One region of the Janthinobacterium sp. SUN206 genome, then DNA from elsewhere that is predicted to be linked to it. Evidence: predicted binding sites of a transcription regulator. Region 1 holds the regulator's gene; the other holds the start of a gene.
What was found. Region 1 encodes FliA, which starts transcription of late flagellar genes. Its sites were predicted from a motif close to CTAAAGTTTNNNNNNNNNNNGCCGNTA; they were not measured.
Positions count from the first base shown of each region.

Region 2: O3300_RS04995 (FlxA-like family protein) is a predicted target of FliA. The motif match lies at 1,715-1,741, and genes of this name have one in related genera.

Region 1 is NZ_JAPWIB010000001.1:2,452,614-2,456,020, reverse strand. It holds gene flhF (flagellar biosynthesis protein FlhF) at 1-799, shown strand, start outside; gene O3300_RS11090 (antiactivator of flagellar biosynthesis FleN protein) at 792-1,655, shown strand; gene O3300_RS11085 (RNA polymerase sigma factor FliA) at 1,701-2,432, shown strand; gene O3300_RS11080 (flagellar motor protein) at 2,414-3,160, shown strand; gene motD (flagellar motor protein MotD) at 3,166-3,407, shown strand, end outside.
Region 2 is NZ_JAPWIB010000001.1:1,139,682-1,143,088, forward strand. It holds gene O3300_RS04990 (ATP-binding protein) at 1-1,301, shown strand, start outside; gene O3300_RS04995 (FlxA-like family protein) at 1,343-1,684, opposite strand; gene dcd (dCTP deaminase) at 1,806-2,375, opposite strand; gene O3300_RS05005 (alpha/beta fold hydrolase) at 2,509-3,309, opposite strand; gene O3300_RS05010 (HAD family phosphatase) at 3,368-3,407, opposite strand, start outside.

The sequences.
Region 1 (3,407 bases):
GATCGACAAGCTGCCGGCCGGCCTCGACGGCGCGCAAAGCATGCGCTGGATCAAGACGGTCCTCAGCCGTAACCTGAATACTGTGGCCAATGAAGACGCCATGCTGGAGCAGGGCGGCGTGTTTGCCCTGGTGGGCCCGACGGGCGTCGGCAAGACCACCAGCACGGCCAAGCTGGCGGCCCGCTGCGTGATGCGCCACGGCCCGGAAAAGCTGGCCCTGATCACCACGGATGCCTATCGTATCGGCGCGCATGAACAGCTGCGCATCTACGGCAAGATCCTCGGCGTGATGGTGCATTCCGTGAAGGACGAGGCGGACTTGCGCATCGCCCTGAAGGAATTGAAGAACAAGCACACGGTGCTGATCGATACGGTGGGCGTGAGCCAGCGCGACCAGATGGTGACGGAACAGGTGGCCATGCTGTCGGGCGCCGGCGCCGACGTGAAGCGCCTGCTGTGCCTGAACTCCACGGCCACGCAGGAAACGTTGAATGAAGTGGTACGCGCGTATCAGGGCAGCGGCCTGGCCGGCTGCATCATGACCAAGCTCGATGAAGCGGCCTCGATCGGCAATGTGCTCGACGTGGTGATCCGCCAGAAGCTGAACCTGTTTTATGTGTCGAACGGCCAGCGCGTGCCGGAAGACCTGTACCTGGCCGACCGCGGCTACCTGATCGACCGTGCCTTCAAGCTCAAGCGCGATGCGGCGGCCACGCAGTTTTCCGACGCCGAACTGCCGCTGCTGATGGCGCAGGCGGCCGCCCGCAACAATGAAGCGCGCGGGGTGCACCTTGGCTAATTTCGATTTCGACCAGGCCGAAGGCTTGCGCCGCATGCTGGCCGGCCCGCAGCCGCGCGTCATGACGTTCCTCTCGGCCACGCCGCAGGACGACAAGGGCGCCATGCTGGTCAACCTGGGCGCGTCGCTCGTCTACGGCGGCAATGACGTGCTGCTGCTCGACGCCAGCGGCGGCAGCGATGGCGTGGCATCGCGCCTGGGACTGGCGCACGGCGCCAGCCTGCGCGACGTGGCGCGCCAGCAGTGCGGCTTGAACCAGGTCATCCACCAGGTGCCGCAAGGCTTCGGCGTGGCCAGCCTGGGCGCGCGCAACCATTTGATGGACAGCATGGATTATGCGGGCGAGGATGAACTGCGCCGCCTGGGCAAGACGTTCGAGGTGCTGGCGCGCCAGAGCGGCATCGTGCTGGTCGACGGCGTCGTGGCGGACGAGGGGGCCTGCTTCCCCGTGCCGCTGATGGCATCGTCGGATATCGTCGTGCAAGTCTCGACCAGCGCCACCTCGATCAAGGCGGCGTACTGCCTGATCAAGCGCCTGAGCCAGGAACTGGGACGCCGTCCGTTCGGCATTCTCGTCACCGGCGCTTCCGAATCCGAAGCAAAAGTGGTATACGATAATATGGCGCAGGCGGCGAGCCGCTACCTGGCCGTGAAGCTGACTTCGATGGGGTCCGTGCCTGCCGACGAGTATCTGCACCGCGCGGCGCGGCTGGGCCGCAGCGTGGTCGATGCGTTTCCGCTGGCGGGAGCGTCGGTGGCGTTTCGCGGACTGGCCGAGCGGCTGGCCCGTTCGGCGGCGCCGGTGCTTGGCGGCACCTTGTACCAGACGGGGAGCCCGCACCAGTTCAGCGCCTGAATCGAACCGCAGCACCAGATAAGATGAGAAAACAATAAGCAGCCTATGTACACGGTCAAAGGGAAATCGAACAAGGACTATTTGCTGACGGAGCACATTCCGCTGGTGAAGCGTCTGGCGCACCATATGAAGGCGAAATTGCCGCCTTCGGTCGAGGTCGATGACCTGATCCAGGCCGGCATGATCGGCCTGCTCGATGCCATTACGCGCTATGAAGAGACGCATGGCGCGCAGTTCGAGACGTATGCCGTGCTGCGCATCCGCGGCGCCATGCTCGACGAATTGCGCACCAGCGACTGGCTGCCGCGCAGCATGCGCCAGAACATGCGCAAGATCGAAGAGGCGATGAGCACCCTGCAGCAGCGCCTCGGCCATCCGCCGACCGAGTCGGAAGTGGCGAAGCTGCTGAAAATGTCGCTGGCCGACTACCAGGAAATGCTGGGCGACGGCGGCGGCCACCAGCTCGTGTACTACGAAGACTTTCATGACCCGGACGGCAATGACAGCTTCCTCGACCGCCACTGCGTGGACGAGGACAGCGACCCCTTGCGTTCCCTGCTCGATACCGATTTCCGGCAATCCGTGATCGATGCCATCGACGCGCTGCCGCCACGCGAGAAAATACTCATGGGCCTGTATTACGAAGAAGAGCTGAACCTGAAGGAGATCGGCGCGGTGATGGGCGTATCCGAATCGCGCGTCTCGCAGCTGCATACCCAGGCCGTCGCGCGCCTGCGCGCAACCTTGAGGGAGCTGGCGTGGACTGGTCCAGCGTAATCGGGCTGGCGCTGGCGCTGGCCGGCCTGCTGGTCGGCCAGGCACTGGAAGGCGGCAAGATGGCCTCCCTGCTGCAGCCGGCCGCCTTTGCCATCGTCATCGTCGGCACCTTCGGCGCCGTGCTGCTGCAGACGCGGCTGCGCACTTTTGTCCGCGGCCTGGAAATGCTGCGCTGGGTGTTCCTGCCGCCGTCCGACACGCGCGCTGCGCTGGCGCGCGACATCGGGCAATGGAGCCTGACGGCGCGCCGCGACGGCCCGCTGGCGCTCGAACGCCTGATGGAAAACACGGCCGACCGCTTCAACGCCAAGGGTTTGCGCATGATCGTCGACGGCATCGCGCCCGACAAGCTGCGTCAGCTGCTCGACGTGGAAATCTCCGCCTACGAAATGGCCGAGCGCCAGGCCGTCAAGGTGTGGGAATCGGCGGCCGGCTATTCGCCTACAATCGGCATCCTGGGCGCCGTGCTGGGCCTGATCCACGTGATGGAAAACCTCACCGACCCCAGCAAGCTGGGCGGCGGCATCGCCGTGGCCTTCGTCTCGACCATCTATGGCGTGGGTCTGGCCAATCTGCTGTTCCTGCCGGTGGCCAATAAACTCAAGGCCATCGTCTCGCGCCGCGTGGTGCAATATGAAATCACGGCCGCCGTGCTGTACGACATCGCCACGGGCGACCACACGCGCATCATCGAAGAGCGCGTGTCCAGCCTCTTGCACGAGCATTGACCATGATGCGGCGCGCGCGCAGGAAGTATGACGAGGAACCGGATAACCAGGACCGCTGGCTGATCTCGTACGCCGACTTCATCACCCTGCTGTTCGCCTTTTTCGTCGTCATGTATGCGATTTCGCAAGTTAACGAAGGCAAGTACCGCGTCTTCCAGAGCGCCATCGGCCAGGCCTTCAGCCTGGAAAAGGGCGCGCCGCCCATCATCATGGAAGCGCCGCAGGCCATCCCGTTGCCCAATCCCGC
Region 2 (3,407 bases), 1.3 Mb from region 1:
AGGCCTTGCGGCAATTCCTGGGCAAGCTCGAACGCATGCGCGTGTTTGCTGTCGATGCCAAAGGGCAAGAATTGATGGGCCGCGCCGTGCATCCCGCCATGCTGGCCAAGGCGCGCGCCATGCTGCAACAAAGCCAGGCTCATCCCGTCGTGCGCGACGTGGCCGGCAGCGACGGCAAGCGCTACCTGCTGTTCCTGCCCTCGTCCGAACGCTTCCGCAATGCCGAGGCGGGCGCCGCGCGCGACACGCTCAACGCCGTCACCCTGAGCGGCCCGCGCACCATGGGACCAGGTCCACGCCCCAGCGAAGCGGGCGCCCCGCCGCCACGCGGCGAATTCGGCCGCGGCATGCCGCCCGGCCCGCGCATGGACAGCCCCTATCGCACTTTCATTCCCCTGGCCGCCGCCATCGCCGCCAGCCTGCTGTTCGCCTTTTTGCTGGCCTGGTATTTTGCGCGTCCCATCCGCGACCTGCGGCAGGCGTTCGAGGCCGCCTCGCACGGCAACCTGGCGCCGCGCTTCCACGCCAGCGGCAAGCGCGGCGATGAATTGACGGACCTGGGACGCGATTTCGACCGCATGACGGGCCGTTTGCGCAGCCTCATGGACAGCCAGAGGCGCTTGCTGCATGATGTCTCGCATGAGCTGCGCTCGCCGCTGGCGCGCTTGCAGGCCGCCATCGGCCTGGCGCACCAGCAGCCGGAAAAGATGGCCGCCTCGATGCAGCGCATCGAACGCGAAAGCGAGCGCATGGATAAGCTGATCGGTGAACTGCTGACCCTGTCGCGGCTGGAAGCGGGCGCCGTGCAAGCGGGCGCGGGGCACGCGCACAGCGAAGACGTCGGCATCGCCGACCTCGTGCACGACATCGTGGACGACGCCCGCTATGAAGCCAGGGCGCGCCTGATGGGCATCGACCTGGCGGTCGACGCGGCCATGGCCGACGCCAGCGTCACGGGCCAGCCCGAACTGCTGGCGCGCGCCGTGGAAAACGTGGTGCGCAATGCTATCAAGCACAGCCCCGACGGCGGCACGGTGGATGTCGAACTGTCGCGCCAGCATGATTGCTTGCGCATCGCCGTGCTGGACCGGGGACCCGGCGTGGCCAGCGCCGACCTGGCCCGCATTTTTGAACCTTTCTTCCGCGCCAGCAATACCCAGCACAGCACGGACGGCCATGGCCTGGGCCTGGCCATCGCCCAGCACGTCATCAACGCCCATGGCGGCCGCATCGGGGCCAGCTTGCGCAGCGGTGGCGGACTGTGCGTGGAAATGTTGTTGCCCGTCAAAACGCCAGGCTGACCTGTCGGCGAGCCTGGCGTCTTTTATGCGCGGAGTTGCTGTTACGCTTGCGTATCGATGATGCTGCCCAGGGTAGACGAGGTCGATTTGGCCGGGCTCGTCGCCGTATCGGCGCTGCTGGCCGGCTGAGCATCTTGCTGCGCCGCCTTCTGCGCGGCGGCAGCTTGCAACTGGGCAATTTGCGCCTGCAAGGCCTGGATTTGCTGCGCCAGCTGCTGCTGCAGCTTTTGCGACGCCTCCGTCTGCTCGCCCTTCTGCGACTCCGTCAACTGCTTTTGCGCCGCCGTGATCTGCTTTTGCAGCGCCGCGATCTGCGAACTGCTGCCCGAACTGGCGCTCCCCGCCGCGCTGACCGCGCCGCCTGAACCGATTGCCGCTACCATGATGCCTCCTCAGTGTTTCGATACCAAGGTTAACGGCAAGCATGGGCGCGGATGTAGTGCCGCAGGTGTAAAGGCAGGTAAAGACAGGGAAAGACGGCTGGCGCCCCTCCCTTCACCGCAATCAGGTCTTGGGTAGCGTTACGCCGACCTGGCCCTGGTATTTGCCGCCGCGGTCCTTGTACGACGTTTCGCACACTTCATCGGACTCGAAGAACAGCACTTGCGCCACGCCTTCGTTGGCGTAGATTTTCGCCGGCAGCGGTGTCGTGTTGGAAAACTCCAGGGTCACATAGCCTTCCCATTCCGGTTCGAACGGGGTGACGTTGACGATGATGCCGCAGCGCGCATACGTGCTCTTGCCCAGGCAAATCGTCAGCACGTTGCGGGGAATGCGGAAATACTCGACGGTACGGGCCAGCGCGAACGAGTTCGGCGGGATGATGCAATAACCCTTGCCGGACACGTCGACGAAGTTGTTCGCGTCGAAATCCTTCGGATCGACGATGGTGGTGTTGATGTTGGTGAACAACTTGAACTCGTCGGCGCAACGGATGTCATAGCCATAGCTGGAGGTGCCGTAGGAAACGATGCGGTTGCCGTCGCGTTCCTTGACCTGGCCCGGTTCGAACGGCTCGATCATGCCCGTTGTTTCCGCCATGCGGCGTATCCATTTATCGCTTTTAATCGTCATCGCAGGGGTATCTTTCTAGAATATCGGAATGGCTGGGGCCGCACGCCTGCTGCAGGCGTGGCCCGGATGGCAGGATTTTACGCGAAAAACCGCCACTTTTGGCCCTTGCCCGCTGAAAATCCTTGCCAGTCGGCTAGTGTTTAGCCAACAGCGAGGTGATCATCTCGCGCACCACTTGCGCCGTCAGTTCCGGGTTTTCCATGGGAAACAGATGCCCGCCCGGCACCTGGCGGAAAAATTTGCCGACCAGCTTGCGCGTGGCCGTCAAGCCCGCCTGGCGGCATTCCACCGATTCCGTGCCGCCGATAAAACCGATGGGCACTGGAAATCCGTCCTTGACGAGGCCGCCGATGTGGTGCGGCAAGCTGCGGTAGACCTGCGTTTCCACTTCGCGCGTAAAGCGCAACTGCACCCCGTCCGGATGTGGCGCCAGGCCGCTGTCGATGTAATCGCGCAAGACTTGCGGCGCCCAGATGGCGAACATGTCCTTGGCGGCAAAATGCTCATACGCAGCTTGCGCATCGGGCCACAGCTTGCGCCGCCGGGCGGAAAAACGGGCGGGAGAGTAACGCTCGCCCAGCGCCGTGTTGCGCGCCAGCCGCACCAGCAAGGCGCGCCAGCCCGCCACCACGGGCGAATCGAGCAAGACCACGCAGCGCACCAGGTCGGGACGCTGCTTGGCCACCATGACGCTGAGCATGCCGCCCAGCGAATGGCCGACGAGGATCACGGGCGCGCTGTAGCGGCGCTCCAGGTCGTCGATATACTCGCGCACCAGCTCTGGCCAGCCCGTGCTGACGGGGTATTCGGGATCGTGCGCATGCATGTCGAGCGCCTGCACGGTGTAATGCTGTCCCAGCAAGCCAAACAGCTTGCGGTAAGTGCCGGCTGGATAACTGTTGGCATGGGCAAAGTGCAGTTGCGGGAGGGTCATCGTGGGTCGGTGCCGGTGAATGCGATAAACAATTGTAATGGCATGCCGGCAAGACGTATCAGAGGAAGGACTCTAATTGCCGGGGCGCATGGGCCATG